2 regions of the Streptomyces sp. NPDC060209 genome follow, and region 2 is predicted to be linked to the other one. Evidence: riboswitches for the same ligand, from Rfam matches in the RefSeq annotation. Region 2 holds a riboswitch; the other holds the start of a gene.

Region 1 (9,306 bases), on a different contig from region 2:
GCCGCCGGCGTGCCCGAACAGTGGTACGAGGCACCGGCCTTCTACTTCACCAACCCGCACGCGGTCCACGGCCCGCAGGACGACGTCCCGGTGCCACCCGGCTCCGCCGTGCTCGACTTCGAACTCGAGGTCGCCGCCGTCATCGGCCGCGAGGGCCACGACCTCACCCCGGTGCAGGCCCGCGACCACATCATCGGCTACACGGTCTTCAACGACTGGTCCGCCCGTGATCTGCAGTCAGCCGAGATGAAGGTCGGCCTCGGCCCCTGCAAGGGCAAGGACACGGCGACCACCCTCGGCCCGTACCTCGTGACCCCCGACGAGCTGGAGCCCCGTCGGGACGCCGACGGCTTCCTGCGCCTCGCCCTGACAGCCGAGGTCAACGGCGTGACCGTCGGCGAGGACCTGCTCTCCAACATGAGCTGGACGTTCGAGGAGATGACCGCCTACGCGTCACGCGGCACCCGGGTCGTCCCCGGCGACGTGCTCGGCTCCGGCACCTGCGGCAACGGCGGATGCCTCGCCGAACTGTGGGGCCTGCGCGGCGAACAGACCCCGCCGCCGCTGAAGCCCGGCGACACCGTCACCCTCACGGTCGAGGGCATCGGCACGCTGACCAGCACTGTCGTCCCGGGTGCCGAGCCCGTGGCACTGCCGGCCGGCCGGCGCCGTGGCAGGGAGCGGCCGTGACCGGCCCGCGCGCCGGGCGGCTCCTGGACAAGGTCGTGGTCGTCACGGGTGCCGCCCGTGGTCAGGGCGCCGCCGAGGCGGAGGCCCTCGCCCGTGAGGGTGCCCGGGTCGTCGCCACCGACGTGGAACCCGGGGACGGCTGCCGGCGGCTCGACGTCACCAGTGAGAAGGACTGGGCCGGACTGGCCGCCGAGTTGCGGGACTCGTACGGCCGGGTGGACGGCCTCGTCAACAACGCCGGCATCACCTGGCGCGCCCGGGTCGGCGACGTACGCCCCGAGGACATGGCTCGGGTCCACGCGGTCAACGTCACCGGTCCCCTCCTCGGCATCCAGCACCTCGCTCCGCTGATGCCCCGCGGCGCCTCCGTCGTCAACATCGGCTCGTCGGCGGCCCTCACCGCCCACTATCCGGTCGCCTACACCACGAGCAAGTGGGCGCTGCGGGGCCTGTCGAAGACCGCGGCGCTGGAGCTCGGCACACGGGGCATCCGCGTGAACACGGTCCACCCCGGCTACATCGAGACCGAGATGACCGCTTCCGCCGCGCCGGCGTTCCGCGACGCGAACGTCCGGGAGACACCGCTGGGCCGCACCGGGACGGTCGACGAGGTCGCCCCGCTGGTCGTCTTCCTGCTGTCGGACGAGTCGTCCTTCATCACCGGTGCCGAGATCCCCGTGGACGGCGGCCTCACCGCGCACGGCGGCGTCAAGTCCGTCTCCGACGCCCTGCTCGACGGGCTCAGCGCTCCTGGGTCCCCAGCTGCCCCGCCGCCGCTCGCACCGTCTGCGCCAGAAGGACCGCGATGGTCATCGGCCCGACGCCGCCGGGGACCGGGGTGAGCAGACGGGCGCGGGTGAGGGCGGACTCGAAGTCCACGTCGCCCACGTTGCCCGGGTTGTATCCGGCATCGATCACCACCGCGCCGGGCTTGATGTCCTGGCCTCGGATCAGGCCGGGCCGCCCCACTGCCGCGACCACGATGTCGGCCCCCTGAACGATGCCCGGCAGGTCGGCGGTGCGGGAGTGGCAGTACGTGACCGTCGCGTCCTTCGCGAGCAGGAGCATCCCGGCCGGCTTGCCGAGAATCGCGCTGCGCCCCACCACGACCGCGTGCTTGCCCGCGAGTTCGACGTCGTACGCCTCGAGCAGCCGCATGATCCCGCCCGGAGTGCAGGACACGAAGCCCGGCCGCGCGAAGCTCATGGCGGCGAAGGAATGCATCGTGACCCCGTCGACGTCCTTCTCCGGGGCGATGGCCTCGAACGCCGCTCGCTCGTCGATGTGCGGTCCGCAGGGGTGCTGGAGCAGGATTCCGTGCACGTCCGGATCGTCGGACAGGCCGGCGAGGGTGCCGATCAGTTCGGCGGTCGTGGTGGTGGCGGGCAGACCGATGTGGCGGGACCGGATACCCGCCTTCGCACACCGGGCCCGCTTCATGCGGACGTAGGTGGCCGAAGCGGGATCCTCTCCCACCAGCACCGTCGCCAGGCAGGGACTGGTTCCCGTGCGTCGTGAGATGTCCGCTGCCGTGGCAGCGGTCTCTTCGGCGATGCGACCGGCAAGGCCGGTGCCGTCCATGAGCTGGGCAGTCCGGATCACGGACATCGTTGCCTCCAGGCGTGGCTGACCACTCGCCCAGGCGCACGGCAACGACTCCTCGTCAGACCGCTCCCCGGTGGTGCTCCACCTCAGCGCCAGTCACGGCCCACGCGGCACTGTAGTGGACGCCGCGTGCTCACTGTGCCCCCTTTTCGGGGTGCCGTGGGATCAGGATTCCTCCAGCACGTCGAAGCGGAGCCCGCTCGAACCGCTTCCCGTACCGCTGCGCTTGCGCCGTGTGGTCCAGGCGTGGACGGTGCCGTCGCTCGCTCGTGCGTACTGGCGGCTGCGCTCCACACGGATACCGGAACGCGGCACCTCCTCCTCGTGGACCCAGTCGGTCTCCGTCAGCAGGCGGCCGAGGGGCCTGGGCGGGGCCCATTCGCTACGGACCAGCCGGACGAGGTGGAGCCGGTAGGACTCCTGGTCCGCGAGGCTCTGCGGCACCAGCGGATACCAGTGCGCCGGAACTTCGGTGGCGACCTTGTAGTGGGTACGGCGGTCAGGCACGGCGCTCTCGGGCGGAGGGAGCGGGGCGGGCGCCGCACCGTCAGTCGCGGCAGGCGGGGCTGGAGGGGCCGGTGTCGCACCGTCAGCCGGAGCAGGCGGGGCTGGAGGGGCCGGTGTCGCGCCATCAGCCGCCGCGGGCGGGGCAGCCGGGGCGGGCGGGGCGGGCGCCGTACCGTCAGCCGCGGCAGGTGGAGCTGGAGGGGCGGCGGGCTGGGCAGGTGTCGCACCATCAGCCGCCGCAGCCGCCGCAGGCGGGGCAGCCGGGGCGGGCGGGGCCGGTGCCGGTGCCGCACCATTGGCCGGGGTGACCGCTACCGGGCCAGGAGGTGGTCCGGCGATCCATCGGTTGTACCGGTCGATCGGCTGGTCGGCGCGGTCGGCGACAGTCTCCTCGACGGCCCAGGCGAGATTGGCCTGTTCGTCGCGCAGGAGGAGCACGGACTCCAACGGCGGGCTCTCCAGCCCTCCGGAAAGCGACGCCGCGCGGTAGAACCACGGCGACGGAGCGGGTGTCGCGCTGTCACTCCCGCCTCCCATGGCGGCACCGCCGGACGTTTCGCCCAAGCCGTAGACGTTCCAGTCGGCGTCCTCCGCCGTGGCGTGGGCGAGGACGGACTCACCGCCGAAGACATCCGAGACGGTGCATTCGACGACCCTGCTGAGCGATCCCGCCAGTGTCGGAAGAGGAGCGCAGAACCAGTCGTTGTCGTAGACCGTGGCGAAGGCCACCAGCAGCAGCCGGCCGAGGTCCGCGGGTGACGCGTCGATCGAGCCGAAGTCGATACGGGCGTCCTCCATCTCCCAGAAACGGGCGACGGGCATACCGCCGTATCCCGCCGGTGTGGGAATGGTCTTCCGCTGGTCGCGGGTCACCATCGCCTCGGCGACCGGCACACGGGCCGGCGGGGCGTCGACGGCCCACCAGTCGAGGTGCCCGCCGTGGTACTCGGCTGCCCGCAACTCGACCTCGGGCAGCGTGGAGGCACGGACGGAGAAGGAATACTCCATGCGGTTGCGGTCCCAGGTGTTCGCCGCGGGTTCGACCGGCTCCGGCACCCGTGTCTTCCACCACGCGAGCCACTGCGCGGCGGTCGACGCCAGCGCCTCGCGGCTCTCGGACGGCACTCCGAACTTCTCCGCGGCGGCCTCGTCGCGCGCGGCGATGCGCTCCAGCCACTTCGCGAGGGCCACCGGGTCGGGAAGCCGGTCACGGACGGTTGCCGCCAAGGCGGCCGGAGCCAGGCCCCCGTACGGGCCGAAGGAGCAGACCCGGGCGAAGGCGGGGAGCAGTCCGAGGAGTCCGGCACCGGCCAGCGCACGCCTCCAGCGAATGGCGCCGGTGATGGAGAGACGTGCGTCCGGGCCGTCCTGGAGTTCCTGCTCGACCAGCGATTCGAGCACCATCGTCGAGGGGTCGTACGGCTTCCACCTGTCGCCTTCGGCGGTGGCGTCGCCTGCCGCGGCTTCCTCCGTCACGTCACCGCGCCAGTTGTCCAGCGGGTGCCTCTCCTGCGCGATCGACACGTTCACCGGCGTGGCGGCGTCGTCGCCCCTGAACTCGCCGAAGCCGTACTGCCGGGCGAGGAACCATGCCGCATCGTGGGTGGCGGCGGCGAGTGCCTCCTCCACGCCCGCATCGCGCGGCACGGGTTCGTACCGGAACATTGCCATGATTCCTCCACGGGTTAATGGAAGCCCCAGGTCCCCGGCTCGGCCCACTGCACCGGCAGCACGCCGCGCAGCTCTGTGAAATCGCTCAAGTCCATGCCGCGGACGCGTGCCAGGGCGAACGTCTCCTCCACCACTGCGTGTACGTCTTCCATGCACCAGCCGCGCATCGGATCGGGCGGTACGGCGAGCAGCCATGCCTGGGGTGCCCGCGCGTCCGGCTGGTTGTAGTGGAATGCGAGTGCCCCCATCTCCTCCTGCGCGGCTTCCGGAACGGTCTCGGTCCACGCGTCCACCACGAGCCCGCAGAGTTGGCCGACGGCCGGTTCTCCGTCCGCCCGCAGGACCGCGCAGTGACGCGGGGCGGGATCACTGCGGGAGGGCACGGGGGCCGGTCCGCGAGCGATCCACCTCTGCCCGGCCGGCGACTGGGTGACGGCCGTCCCGCAGGGCGTCGTCCCGGCCAGGGCTTCCGAGGCCGTCAGCGCGTCGCCGAGGGTGGCTGCCTGCGGTCTGACCCGTTCCATGTCCATCAGCCAGTCGCCGACGGCATCGTCGTCGGCGCCGTCCGGACGCGGGGCAGCCAGCGCGGCGCCGGCGGTGGTCCCGCCGAGCCGGAACACGGGCAGTACGGGAAGGGTTTCACCGAGTACGGAGGACACCGCCGTACGCAGCCGTGTGGCCCACTCCAGCACCTCTGAGGGCTCCTTCGGCGGCTCCGGGACCAGTTCGAGGGGCGAGTCGTCGAAGTGGTCGAGCACGAAGGCGGTCTGTGCCCGCAGGGACTCCTGGCCGGCGTCGTCGACGGGCGGGCCGAGGGAGCACGCGGCGTGAACGCCGTTGTCCGCGAGTCCGTCGAGGGTCTTGACGACGGCCTCGGCAGAGGTGGGAAGGGTCTTCGCCTGCTCGCGCAGCCAGGCGACTCCCGATGTGACGGCGTTCTGCCACGTCGTCACCCGGGCGGCCAGATCGTTCAGATCGGCGCCTGCCCAGTCGTCGCCCGCGTCGGCGTCCAGGTCGGACAGGAGCAGCGGCCGGGCCGTGCGCAGCACGTCGCCCAGCGAACGGCACAGGAGCTGGAGTTCCGCGAAACGGGCGGCCGAGGGCCGGGTGATGCGTTGCGGCGCGGAGCCGGTCACGTGGGCTGCGGCGTGCCGCACCAGCCGTCGTGCCAGCGGGGTGTCCTGGCTCAGAGGGTCCTTGGCCCCATCCCCGGAGGTTCCGGAGCCGAGCACCACATCCAGTGCGCAGACCCCGAGGTCCGCCAGACCGATGGCGACCGGCGCGGCGGCGTCGCCGAAGTCGAAGCGCCACGCGGCGGCGTCGCCGAGGCGCATCTGGCACCAGCGTTCCACCGCCGGTTCGAGCGTGGCGAGGGGTCGGCCGGGGGCCCAGCCGGCCGTGCCGCTCGCCGGTGCGAGGAGTCCGAGACGGAAGGTGAGCGCGACCGCCGAGCGTGGGGTACGGACCACCTCGAAGTCCTGCGGGAGGTTGTCCCCACGTGCGATGCCGTCGGCCGCCGCGCCCGCGCGGAGCGGATTGCCCGCTACGAGGTGGTGGACGCTCTCCGCGAGCAGCAGATCACCGACGGCGTCGACGGTGGCCTCGAGCTCCACCACCAGCGGTGCGGCCTGGTCCAGCAGCGGTGCCGCAGCGGTCCCCAGCTCCAGAGCCCCCAGGTCCCGGCCATGAGCAAGCCAGTCGTCGAGCAGTGCCTGCCCGTCGACGATGTCCCGCGCGGCTATCGCCGTGCGAGCCTCTTCGCCGCCCTCCGCGTTCGGGTCGACGAGTCCCGGCGTCGGATATCGGCTGCGGAGGACGTCGATGAGTGCGTCGAGCCGGGCGTCGTGCAGGCCGCGTTCCAGGGAGTATCCGAGCAGCGCGCTGAGCGTCTGCCCGGAGCGGATGCCGTCGACGACGGCGAGGGCGCGGCGCACACGGCTCGAGGCGAGGTTGACGTCGAAGGCCTGTCGGTCGGCGTGGCTCAGCCAGCCGGAGCGGAGCACGGCGAGGGTGGTGGCGTGGTGCATCGACGGTGCGACGAGGTAACCGTCGTTCGTCTGCTTCGCTCCGGCGGCACCGCTGTCGTTGTCGACTCCGCCGGTCTCCTCGGCGGGCACTTCCCCCTCAGCGGGCGCCGCCCCCTCGGCCGGCAACTCGCCCTCCGTGGAAACCTCTTCGGCGGGCGCCGCCCCCTCAGCGACCACCTCTTCCGCGGGCGCCTCCCCCTCCGTGGCCCCCTCGCCCGTGCCGGTCTCCCCTTCTTCACGGGGGCCGACGTCCGTGACCCAGCCGTAGGCGCCCAGGTGGGTCACGGACGGGCTGTTGCTCCTCAGCTTGTCCAGCCGGGCCGAGGCGGCCGAGGTCATCCAGGCGTCCAGGCGGTACGTCTGGGTGTCGAGCACTTCCATCAGCAGGCGTTCCACGCGCGGCAGGTCCCCGCCTATCCGGTCCTCCACCTCCGCCAGTTCACCGAATGCCAGGCAGATCCAGTCGTAGGAGTCCGGTGTGACTCCGGTGCCGGCCGTCACCTGGTCGTCGAGCAGCCTCACAGCCGGCTCCACGGACCCACCGGAGGTCAGCCGGTCCTGCAGCCGCTGGTGGTGGAGGCGTATGACCATGATGGCGAGATGGTAGAGAAGGCCAAGCTTCCCCGTGGAGGCCCCGTCGATGACTCCCTTGAACGCGTTGAAGCGCTCAAGGCGTTCCGGGGGCAGTTCGTGCTGGGCCGACAACAGCGAAGCTGTTTCCTGCCACCAGTCCCACATCCCGCGGAGGGGTGCGTGGCCAAGCACCTCCCGCAGTTCCGGCGTGGTCTCCTCCGCGACGGTGAATTCCTGCGGAGGTCCCGGCGGGACCTCCTCGAGGCCCGGTGGGAGCGACCAGGCGAACCCGCTGCGATGCGGGATCGAGCCGGTGGGGGTATCGGGCGGCACCTGCTCGGGTGGGGCCGGGACGGGCGTCTGGAGGATGTAGCGCAGCCGCCGGGACGCGGGCAGGCGGTGCAGCAGGTCATTGATGACAGCATCCGGGTCGCCACCTGCGCCGGCCTGTGGCGCCCGCCAGCCGTTCGACTCGGCGTAGGTGCGGAATTCGGAGATGTGGTTGAGGATGCGCAGGTCGACCTCGGTTCCGTGCCAGAGGTCCAGCGAGGTGGTGGGAAGGATCCCGTACGGCTGACGCCCGACGCGGACCGTGGGCAGCGGACCTCTGCCGCGTACGTGGTCCACGAAGTGGGAGACGAGGAACAGCAGGTCGGGATGGGGCGTCACGTTGCCCTCGTTGTCGAAGGACCGCCAGTTGGTGGAGGCCGCGGTCAGCGCTCCGACGGCGGCGTGCAGGTGGAGAAGCAGGTCGTGGTCGTCCTCGGCAAGCCCGTCGGTGACCTCCGCGAGCACCGAGCCGGCGCCGGGACCGAGCGCATGCGCGACGCGGGCCGCGGCCTGATGGCTGTCGGGCCGGTAGGCGGCGTGCTGCCCGGCGATCTGCTCCGGGGGCGCCGGAGGGGTCAGGGTGCGCCAGGCCGACCTGGTCCTCGTCGTGTTGTTGGTGGGCGTGCCGGTGGGCAGCACGGCGAGTCCGTCGGTGCAGCGATGGGCCTCCAGCAGGGTCCCGACCAGGCCTGCGGTGTCCTGCGAAGGCGCGCTGCGCACCCCGGCGACCGTGAGGAGGGCGAAGTGCCGGGGCAGGTCGCCCAACGGGACCCTGACTCCCATACCGACCTTGACGGCCTCGGTGAAATCGGTGAGCCATAGCGGCGGTGCGGTGGCCGACGGCCCCAGTCCGACGTCCAGCGTCTCGGGCACCGGCTCGCCCTCCTGGCGCCAGGCGATTCCGATCTGGCCGTCGCCGGTCACCTGGTAGCCGGAGAAGACGAGCCGGTCGGGCAGCACGTAGCAGCGCGCCGGCCTGGTCCACGCGCTGTCGCGCAGAGGCGGTTCGCCGGCGGGGGGACCAGGGGCGGCCGCACCGCCGTCGCCGGAGGACGGAGTCTGGGGGGCCGTCGCCTCCGTGGGGCGCGCCTTCGTCGTCCAGGCGGCCCGCCCGGGCCCGATGGACGCGACCAGCTGCCTCCAGGCCGCGGCGCGCTTGTCCTGGTCGTCCCCCGCGGCCGCCACCTCTTTCAAGTACGCGTCGGTCGCCGTGCGTTCGGCAGCGGTGAGCGCGGTCTCGTGGGAGTCGACGTGGATTTCGTCGGGGTAGGCGCGGATCCACAGCTCCGGTCCGCTCCCGTCGACGGTCCGGAACACCGTCTCCAGGCGGAGCGGCAGGAGCAGCAGCGGGTCCTTGGCGCCGTCGGCCCACAGCGGGGGCGCCTGGCCCGCCAGTTCGCGGTAGGTTTCGCGTACCTGCTGGAGATGGGTGTCGGCGGCGTCGACCTCCTGCCGTTGACTGAGCATCTCCTGTTCCAGGTTCGGCTCTTTGAGCAGCATCCGCTTCTCGTAGCCCGCCAGTCCCGCCCGGGACCAGTTCAGTGCGATGCGGGCGTCGGCGACCGCTCGGTGCGCTCGTGCGAGTTCCATGTCCACTTCAGGGCTCTCCGATCAGGCTGCGGGCGGACCTGACGACTCGGAACGGCCGTTGCAGGGCCATGTTCGCCACTTCGGCCGCGTTCCACCGCCCGGGGATCACGGGCCCGGGTGTGCCGTCCGGAGCGACGACCCTGCCCTCCACGTCGGCGAATCCGCGGCCGTCGCCGACCGTTGCCCAGCTCAAGTCGCTCCATGGCGGTTTGGGCTGTTCCTCCTCCATGGGCTCGTCGGCCTGGGCGGATGCCGTCTCCGGGGTGTCGAAGCCGAACCTGATCCGGTAGGCGTTCTCCGCGAGGACGAACCA
Region 2 (9,306 bases):
CGGCCCCCGGCCGCCGCGAAGCGAGATCGCTCGCGGGTGTCAGCGCGGTCAGGGCAGCCGGCCGTCGGCGCGTCCCGGTCTCGGCACCGGCCACCGGATCCGGCACGGTCGACGCGTCCGGCACGGGCACGGGCACCGCGGGCACCGCGGGCACCGCGGGCACCGCGGGCACCGCGGGCACCGACAGCGCTTCCGGCTGGGGCACGGTCACCGCTTCCCCCACTCCCTCGGGCACGGACACCGGCTCGGCCAGGGGCGCCGCCTCCCGTCCCGCGCCCCGTTTCCGCATCCCCCGCATGGGCGGGATCCTCGGGACCTGTGGCGGCACGGGCGGGCTGGGCGGCCCGGTCGGCGCGTCCTCACCGACGAGGGCCGGCAGGTCCGGGACCTGGCGCGCGAGTGCGTCGGTAACGGCGTCCCGGTAGCGCGGGTGCAGGACCGTGATCGTGCCGCTGCCCCTGTCCGCCCATCCGATCGCGGTGCCGTCCGGCAGGTTCACATAGAGCCGGTCGTGCCCGAAGAGCTGCCATGACGTGACCTTGAGATCCTGCATCGTGCCCCCTCTGTTCACCCCTCCGGCATCCTTGCTCCCTCAGCCTGTACGGCGGGTCGGCCCCCGCACAGGGCGCAGAGCGGGCGCGCGGAGTCGGGAGCACGGCGTTCCGGAGCAGTCCGGGCCCTGTGTGCCCCGGACTGCTCCGGCGCCCCGGTCAGACCAGGGGGAGGCCAGGCGCCGGATAGGCGTCCATCATGGTCCTCACTTCGTCCCTGACCTTGGAAACGGTCGTTTCATCACCTGTACGAGCGGCATCGACCACGAGATCGATCCACTGCGCGACCGCCGCCATCTCGGAGGCGGGAATGCCCCGGGACGTCAGGGCGGGGGTGCCGATGCGGATGCCGGACGGGTCGAAGGGCTTGCGGGGGTCGTAGGGGACGGTGTTGTAGTTGACGACGATCCCGGCCCGGTCGAGCGCCTTGGCCGCGATCTTTCCGGAGACACCCTTGCCGGTGAGGTCCGCCAGCAGCAGGTGGTTGTCCGTGCCGCCGGACACGAGGTCGAAGCCGCGTGCCGCCAGTTCCTCGCCCAGCGCACGGGCGTTGGCGACGACCTGGTGGGCGTACGCGGAGAAGTCCGCCCCGGCCGCCTCCTTCAGCGCGACCGCGATGGCGGCGGTGGTCTGGTTGTGCGGACCGCCCTGGAGCCCGGGGAAGACGGCGCGGTCCACGGCCCTGGCGTGCTCGGCCCGGGTCAGCAGCATCGCCCCGCGCGGCCCGCGCAGGGTCTTGTGGGTGGTGGTGGACACCACGTCGGCGTACGGGGCGGGCGAGGGATGCGCACCCCCGGCGATCAGCCCGGCGATGTGGGCGACGTCGGCCACCAGCACCGCTCCCACCTCACGGGCGATGTCGGCGAACCCGGCGAAGTCGATCACCCGGGGCACGGCGGTGCCGCCGCAGAAGATCACCTTGGGCCGCTCCGCACGCGCCAGGTCGCGCACCTCGTCCAGGTCGACGCGCCCGGTGTCGCGCCGCACTCCGTACCGCACCCCCCGGAACCACGTACCCGTGGCCGAGACGCCCCAGCCGTGGGTGAGGTGCCCGCCCATCGGCAGCGACATCCCGAGGACGGTGTCGCCGGGCTGCAGGAACGCCAGGTAGACGGCGAGGTTGGCCGGGGAGCCGGAGTACGGCTGGACGTTGGCGTGTTCCATCCGGAACAGCGCCTTGGCGCGCTCGACGGCGAGCGTCTCGACCTGGTCGATGACCTGCTGGCCCTCGTAGTAGCGCTTGCCGGGGTAGCCCTCGGAGTACTTGTTCTGCAGGACGGTGCCGGACGCCTCCAGCACGGCGGCGGACACGTAGTTCTCACTGGGGATCAGACGCAGGGTGTCCGCCTGGAGACGCTCCTCGGCGTTCACCAGGGCGGCGAGTTCGGGATCCGCCGCTGTCAGGGCGGGGCGGCGGGAATCGGACGGCTGTACGGCCACGGGGATCCTCCCGGGTCGGTCGCACGGGGCGACATGGACCCGGATGCCCAGGCGGACGGCCCTCCGGCGATGACGCCCCGGGCATGCCCGGAGTGTGCCGCTCCCTCGTGGTCGTTTCCACGGAGCACCCTGCCGGGTACGCGCCAGTCGCGGCACTCCGCACCCTACTGCGGGGAGGTCCGTTCCGACACCGCGCCGGGCACGCGCCGGCCGAGGCATCCCGCACCATAACGGCGCCAACGTCCTCAAGCACGCGTGAACGGGCACGAAACTGGGCAGCTACCCGGGGACCTGACGGGGTTCGGCGGTGGGGGGCCGTGATGGATTCACGTGATCATTCGGGCATGTCCGGGGCCAGACCCGGGGCCGGGCAGGAGCACGGCTGGGGGACCGTTCAGCCGCCTCCTCCTCCCGCCCGGCCTCCGACGGCAGGCCCGCCGCCACCGGGGGGCGCGCTGCGGGCAGTCGCCGCCGGACTGCTCAGCCTCTCCGGCCTGGGACTCGGCCACGTCCTGGTGCGCCGTCGGCGCAGGGCGGCGGTGATCTGGGCGGCGACCGCGGTCTTCCTGTTCGTCGCGCTGCCCGCCGATCCGGACGGGGTGCCCGCCGCCCTCGTCGCCGCGTATCTCCTGCTGCTCGTCCTCGCGGGGGCCGACGCGGCCCGCATCGCCCTGCGCACGGAGTTCGGTCCGTGGTCCCGGCCCGTCCTGGCCGCGGTGCTCGGACTGCTCCTGCTGGCCGTTCCGGTCGCCGGGACCGTCGCCTACGGCTCCGCACGCGACGAGGCCACGGAGCAGGAGCTGCTCGGCCGGCTGGAGGAGGGTGACAACCTGGTCGCCAAGGCGGCGAAGAGCTCGTTCCTCCTCTCCGCGCCCGACTACCGGTACGCGCTCACCCTCTACCGGGAACTGGGCGAGGACCACCCCGGATCGCGCGCCGCCGCGCTCGTGCCCAGGCGGCTCGAGGCCTATTACGCCGCTGTCGCCACGCCGTACCGTGCGAAGAACCACTGCGCGGCGGTCGAGCCCCTGACCTATCTGCGTACGCTCCCCGACACGGTGGACCGCAAGCTGCTCGGCGATCTCACCGACTGGCCCGACACCCCGCTCGCGGAGTCGCTGTACGGCTGCGGAGTCTCCCGGCTGGGCGGCACGGGGCCGGATTCCGGCAGCAAGGAGCTGGGCACCCTGCTGCGCACGTTCCCCCGGTCCGCCCAGGCCGGGCAGGTGGGCCCGGCCGTCAGCGGGACGATACGACAGCAGGTGGCCGGTCTGAAGGGTGCGGAACCCTGCACCGTGACCGACCAGCTGCGCCTGACGAGCACCCTGGTCGCGGAGCTGCCCGAGACCTCCGTCCCCTCCCTGGCACAGCAGGCCGACGCCGGCGTACGCGACGGGGTGTACGCCTGCGGTGTGGACGAGTTCAAGGACAAGCGGTTCGCCGACGCACGCCAGACCCTGACGGACTTCGCGGACACCTACAAGGAGGACGGGCGCAGGCAGCACGCCCGGGACATATCCACGGCGGCCGAGATAGCGGAGGTCCGGCCCTCGGCGGGCAAGCGGCTGCCGGGGAGCGGCAAGCCGGGCGGCGTCCGCATGGAGCTCGTCATCAGCAACGGCGCCCCCAACGACGTCGAGGTGCTCTACACGGGTCCGGTCACCGGGACGGTGAAGCTGAAGACCTGCGGCAGCTGCGAGCGGTTCAGCAGCGAGGCCACCGGCGCGGCGGGCGCCTGCAGGGCGAACGGCACGTCGTACCCGAAGGCACGGCTGCGGCTGCCCGCGGGCGAGTACCACTTCCTGTACAAGCACGGCACGGGAGCGACTTCGGCCGTGGACAGTTACGCCTCCGGTTCCAAGGTCGAGCCCGGCTACACGTACACGAGCTGCACCTATGTCATCGAGAGGGACCCGTACGGACTGGACCTTCCCGCCCTGCCGGATCTGCTGAAGCCCGCCTCCGCGCCCTGAGCAGCGGCCTCGGCCCACGCGGCCACGCGTCAGGCCGAGGTGCGCTTGCGGGTGCCCCGGGCAGTCTTCTTCGCCGCGGGCTTCTTCGCCGATGCCTTCTTCGCGGTCGCCTTCTTCGGCGCGGGCTTCCTGGCCGAGGTCCCCTTCGTCTCCGTCTCCTTCGCGGCCGGCTTCTTCGCGGCGGTCTTCTTCGCAGCCGCCCTCTTGGGTGCCGCCTTCTTCGACGGGGCCCGCTTCGAGGAGGCTCCGGACTTCTTCGCTCCGCCGCGGCCGGACCCGATGGGGTGGACGTCCGCGACCTCGTCCCCGTGCCCGCCGTCCTCCGCGTGCGACTCCTTCGCCGCCCGGACGCTGCTTTCCAGCGCCGCCATCAGGTCGATGACCTTGCCCCCGGGCTCCTCGGCCTCCTCCTCCGCGACGGGTTCACCGGCCGCCTTCGCCGCGACGAGTTCCTCGACCGCCTCGCGGTAGTCGTCGTGGAGAGTCTCCAGATCGGCGTCGCCGAGGGTGTTCATCAGTGCGTCCGCCAGGTCCAGCTCCGCGTCGCGGACCTTGACGCCGGAGTCGGGGGCGACGCCCTCCGGGGCACGGATCTCGTCCGGCCACAGCAGACCGTGCATCGCGATCACGTCGTCGACCACCCGCAGCATGCCGAGCCGTTCCCGCCCGCGCAGCGCGTACTTCGCGACGGCGACCTTGCCGCTCCGCCTCAGGGCCTCGCGCAGCAGGGCGTACGGCTTGGCGGCCGGGACACCGTTGGCCGAGAGGTAGTACGCCGCGTCCAGCTGGAGGGGGTCGATGGCCGAGGCCGGCACGAATCCCTCGATCTCGATCGTCTTGGCGGTGGGGAGCGGGAGCGAGGCGAGGTCCTCGTCGGTCACGGGGATCACGGTGCCGTCCGCGTCCTCGTACGCCTTGACGGTCTCGGAGGCCGGCACCTCCTCCTCGTCCAGCTCGCAGACCTTGCGGTAGCGGATCCGGCCGCCGTCGGAGAGGTGGATCTGCCGGAAGGAGATCGAATGGTTCTCGGTGGCGTTCATGAGCTTGACCGGGATGCTGACCAGACCGAACGAGATGGAGCCGTTCCAGATGGACCTCACCGTTCACCCCTTACGCCCGCCATGACCTCATCCGTACGATTTCATGTGATTCTTATCGTATGACGCCGATCACAGAGGTGGAGGGGCGGCGCCTGGCGCTCAGCAATCTCGACAAGGTGCTGTACCCGGCCACCGGTACGACCAAGGGCGAGGTGCTGCACTACTACGCGGCCACGGCGGCGGGTGCGATGCTGCCGCACCTGCGGGACCGCCCGCTGTCCTTCCTGCGGTACCCGGACGGCCCGGAGGGGCTGCGCTTCTTCACCAAGAATCCGCCGCCCGGTACGCCCGACTGGGTGCGCACGGCCCCGGTCCCCCGCAGCGACGACCCCGGAGCCCGGCAGGTGCTCGCCCAGGACCTGCCGTCGCTGATGTGGGCGGCGAACCTGGTGGTGGAGTTCCACACCCATCAGTGGCGGCAGGACTCCCCCGCCGTGGCCGACCGGATGGTGTTCGACCTGGACCCCGGGCCGCCCGCGAGCGTCGTCGAGTGCTGTGCGGTCGCCCTCTGGCTGCGGGACCGGCTGTCGGAGGACGGGCTGTCCTCGTACGGGAAGACCTCCGGCTCCAAGGGGCTGCATCTGCTCGTCCCCCTGGAGCCCACCCCCTCCGAGGAGGTGACGGCCTACGCGAAGACGCTGGCGGTCCAGGCGCAGGGCGCGCTGCCCGAGCTGGCCGTGCACCGGATGACGCGTGCGCTGCGCCCGGGGAAGGTGTTCGTGGATTTCAGCCAGAACGCCGCGGCGAAGACCACCGCTGCCCCGTACACCCTGCGCGCGAAGGGCAGCCCGACCGTCTCCGCGCCCGTCACCTGGGACGAGATCGAGGCGTGCGGGGCGCCGGATGATCTCCTCTTCCTCGCCGGTGACATGGCGGCGCGGCTGGAGCGGCACGGGGATCTGCTCGGTCCGCTGACCGATCCCGGGCAGGCGCGGCCCCTGCCCGGGGGTTGAGGGGCGTCGGAAGTACAGGGCTCGCACAGCACTTTCACAGACCCGGGCGGGCCGAGCGAGGAAAGGCCGCAAGTGGAGGGTGGATCGTCCTGGCCGTGGTGCACACTCTGCGCAGGCGCTGCTGCGCGGGCTTGGTTCCGCCGTGTCCGCCGCGCAGAGGGAAGACACGGGGAGGGTGTGGCGTGTTCACGGGGATCGACGAGGTCGACTGGGCCTCGATGGAGCATGCCTACGGCCCGGCCGACGATGTGCCGGGGCTCCTTTACGGACTCGCCTCCGCCGATCCGGCGGAGCGGGAGAGCGCGCTCGACGGAATGTACGGCGCGGTGCACCACCAGGGCGATGTGTACGCGTGCACTCTCGCGTGCATCCCGTTCCTCTTCGAACTGGCCGTGGATCCGGGCATACGGGACCGGGGCGGCATCGTCGAGCTGCTGACCAGCATCGGCGGCATCGATCTGGACGAGGACGACGAGAGCGAGCTGGACGAACTGGACGAGGACGAGATCGAGGGCGTGGCGAACTACGCGATGGCCGCGGCCGCCGTGTCCGCCGGGTCCGCGGTGTTCTTCGAGCTGGTCGCCGACGAGGACCCGGGAGTGCGGCTCGCCGCACCGCTGGCCCTGGCCACTCTGCACGGCCGGCCGGGCAGAGTGCTCGCGCTGCTGCGGGAGCGGCTGCCCGTGGAGGCGGACGACGAGGTGCGGCTCGCGCTCGTCGAGGCCGCCGGCCGGATCGCCCTGCGCCACCGGCCGCTCGCGGCGCGGGCGGCCGACTGGCTGAGCCGGCTCGCCGCGGAGGCGTATCCGCCCGGACTGCGACTGGCGGCCCTCGCCCAGCTGGCCAGGTGCGCCCCGGACGCGCTGCCCGGCGACGTCGTGCGGGTGGTGTCGGGGCTGCTGCGGGAGCTGCGCTCCCGGCCCTGCCGGCCGGAACCGTCCGCCGCGAAGGCGCCGGGTGGTGACGAGGCGGCGGCGGACCTGGCCGCCGCACCGACGCTGGTGGGCCAGCTGCGGGAGCTGTCGGCCGAGGAGCCCTCCGGCCGCAGCACCCCGTGGGCCGCCGACCTGCTGCGGACGCTGCACAGCGGTCTGGACGACCGGGTGGATGACCGTACGGCGCTGCTGATGGACCAGCTCCGCAGCCCGGATCCCTGGCAGCGCATCGACGCCGTAAGGATGAGCGGCGGGCTGATCCGGGCCTGGCGCGGTTCGTACGAGGGCCTGGTGCGGCTGGTCGGCGACCAGCTCACGGATCCGGAACCGCGGCTCGCGGATGCCGCCTCGCATGTGCTGGAGGAGCTGTTCGGCCTGGCGGCACCGGCGGCCGACGCCCTGGCCGGGCGGGTGGCGGCGGATCCCGGGGCGTGGGTGAAGGAGTGGACGAGCGGACCGCCCGGCCTGGGCTCGGCGGTGAAAGCGCTGGCCAGGCTGGGCGACGCCCGGGCGCTGCCCGCACTGGCGACCGCTCTGGAGCGGCCGGAGGTGCCGCACGACGTGGGGTTCGCGATCCGGTGTCTCGGCGACGCGGCGGCCCCGCTCGCCGGGGCGCTGCGACGCAGGCTCGGCGAGGTCGGCCTGGACGAGGGCGCTTACGACCGGGCGAGCCCGCTGCTCGCCGGGCTGACGGCGCTGCGCGCGGGCGAGGCCGCTCCGGAGGTGCTGCGGGTGCTGCGGGGGGCACCCGAGTACCGCGGCGAGTGGCTGCGTACGGCGGCCCTGCGGGCGCTGGGTTCGTTCGGGCCGGCTGCCCACTGCGCCGTTCCGGAGCTGCGGCGGCTGATCCTCCGGCCCGGGACGGCGGCGGCCACGGAGGCGGCGGAGGCCCTGTGGGCGGTCACAGGTGACGCCGGCGCGGTGCTTCCGGTGCTGGCCGAGGGCCTGGGGGCGGAGCAGGTGCACGACTGCCGGGCAGCCGCGAGCGCGCTGGGCGGGCTGGGCCGGCGGGCCGAGGCGGTGGCGCCCAGACTGCGGGCCCTGCTGGCGCACGACGAGCTGTGGCTCCGGGTCGACGCCGCGATCGCCCTGTGGGAGATATCGGGACGGGCCGGTGAGGCGGTGCCGGTGCTCCTTTCCGCGTGGGAGAAGAACCGGCACGTCAGAGTCCGGGTAGCCGAATGTCTGGCGCGGATGGGTCCGGCTGGTGCAGGGTCGGACGCGGCACAGGTCTTGCGCGCCGAGCTCCTCTCCGTACGCCGTCACAACGCGATGGACGGCGGATGCGGCAGTCACGACACTTATGAGGACGAGAAGCTGCTGGCGCTCTGCCGGCGGGCACTTCTGGGACACACGGGGAAAGGAACCACATCATGATCATTTTCGGTACACGGGGCTATCTCTATCAGCTGGCGGTCCTGACGATGGTGTGCGGCTGGTGCGGCAATCCCGCGGCGCACACCCTGCGCAAGCGGGTCACCAAGTTCACGCTGTTCTTCGTGCCGCTGTTCCCGTTCTCCACGAAGTACGCGACGCAGTGCACCTTCTGCGGCGGGGAGCGGCAGATACCGAAGGAGCAGGCCGAGCAGCTGCTGGCGCAGGCCCAGGGCGGACAGGACGGCAATCCGTACGGCGCGGCGCAGCAGCAGCCCGGCTACGCGCCTCCCGGCGGCCAGAACCCGTACCAGAGCTGAGCCGCCTCGGGAGCGCCTGCCAAGGAGTGTCACGAAGCTGACATAAGGGAAATAACACCCGCCTCTTGCTACGTTGCGGAGCATGACCGCAACGACGGCGGACTCACGCCCGCCCGAGCTACGCCTGCCCAAGCGGCGCGGGGTCGAGCTCTCGCTCCTGATCGGGGCCGTGCTCATCTCCGTCTACGGCTACGCCGCCGTCGGCCTCGCCCGGAACAACGCCGTACCCCCCGATGTCGCCGGGTACGGCGCCGGTCTCGGTCTCCTCGCACTGCTGGCCCACCTCGCGGTCCGCTTCCGCGCCCCGTTCGCCGATCCGCTGCTGCTGCCCATCGCCGTCCTGCTCAACGGACTGGGTCTGGTGCTGATCTACCGCCTCGATCTGGAGACCCCGAGCGACCGGGCGGCGACGACACAGCTGATCTGGTCCACGCTCGGGGTCGCCTTCTTCATCGCCGTCGTCGTCCTGCTGCGCGACCACCGGGTGCTCCAGCGATACGCGTACCTCTCGGTCTCCGCGGCACTCGTGCTGATGATCGTGCCGATCTTCTTCCCGGCGGTGAACGGGGCCAAGATCTGGATCCGGGTCGGCGGACTCTCCTTCCAGCCCGGCGAGTTCGCCAAGATCCTCCTCGCGGTCTTCTTCGCCGCGTACCTCGC

Evidence for each region. A riboswitch is a leader RNA that binds a small molecule or an ion and turns the genes downstream of it on or off. The one in region 2 is predicted to bind ZMP and ZTP.
Region 1: it holds a riboswitch for ZMP and ZTP, as region 2 does, so the genes downstream of both, ACFWFI_RS09435 (bifunctional 5,10-methylenetetrahydrofolate dehydrogenase/5,10-methenyltetrahydrofolate cyclohydrolase) here and glyA (serine hydroxymethyltransferase) in region 2, are expected to answer to the same signal.

Annotation. Positions count from the first base shown of each region.
Region 1 is NZ_JBHWZS010000032.1:11,305-20,610, forward strand. Features, by position in the region: gene ACFWFI_RS09425 (fumarylacetoacetate hydrolase family protein) at 1-690, shown strand, start outside; gene ACFWFI_RS09430 (SDR family NAD(P)-dependent oxidoreductase) at 687-1,532, shown strand; gene ACFWFI_RS09435 (bifunctional 5,10-methylenetetrahydrofolate dehydrogenase/5,10-methenyltetrahydrofolate cyclohydrolase) at 1,432-2,298, opposite strand; ZMP/ZTP riboswitch at 2,320-2,405, opposite strand; gene ACFWFI_RS09440 (hypothetical protein) at 2,461-4,473, opposite strand; gene ACFWFI_RS09445 (hypothetical protein) at 4,488-8,993, opposite strand; gene ACFWFI_RS09450 (hypothetical protein) at 9,001-9,306, opposite strand, start outside.
Region 2 is NZ_JBHWZS010000093.1:14,481-23,786, reverse strand. Features, by position in the region: gene ACFWFI_RS19420 (nuclease-related domain-containing protein) at 1-553, opposite strand, end outside; gene glyA (serine hydroxymethyltransferase) at 711-1,991, opposite strand; ZMP/ZTP riboswitch at 2,030-2,152, opposite strand; gene ACFWFI_RS19410 (hypothetical protein) at 2,336-3,964, shown strand; gene ACFWFI_RS19405 (non-homologous end joining protein Ku) at 3,994-5,064, opposite strand; gene ligD (non-homologous end-joining DNA ligase) at 5,124-6,017, shown strand; gene ACFWFI_RS19395 (PBS lyase) at 6,200-8,329, shown strand; gene ACFWFI_RS19390 (zinc ribbon domain-containing protein) at 8,326-8,646, shown strand; gene ACFWFI_RS19385 (FtsW/RodA/SpoVE family cell cycle protein) at 8,729-9,306, shown strand, end outside.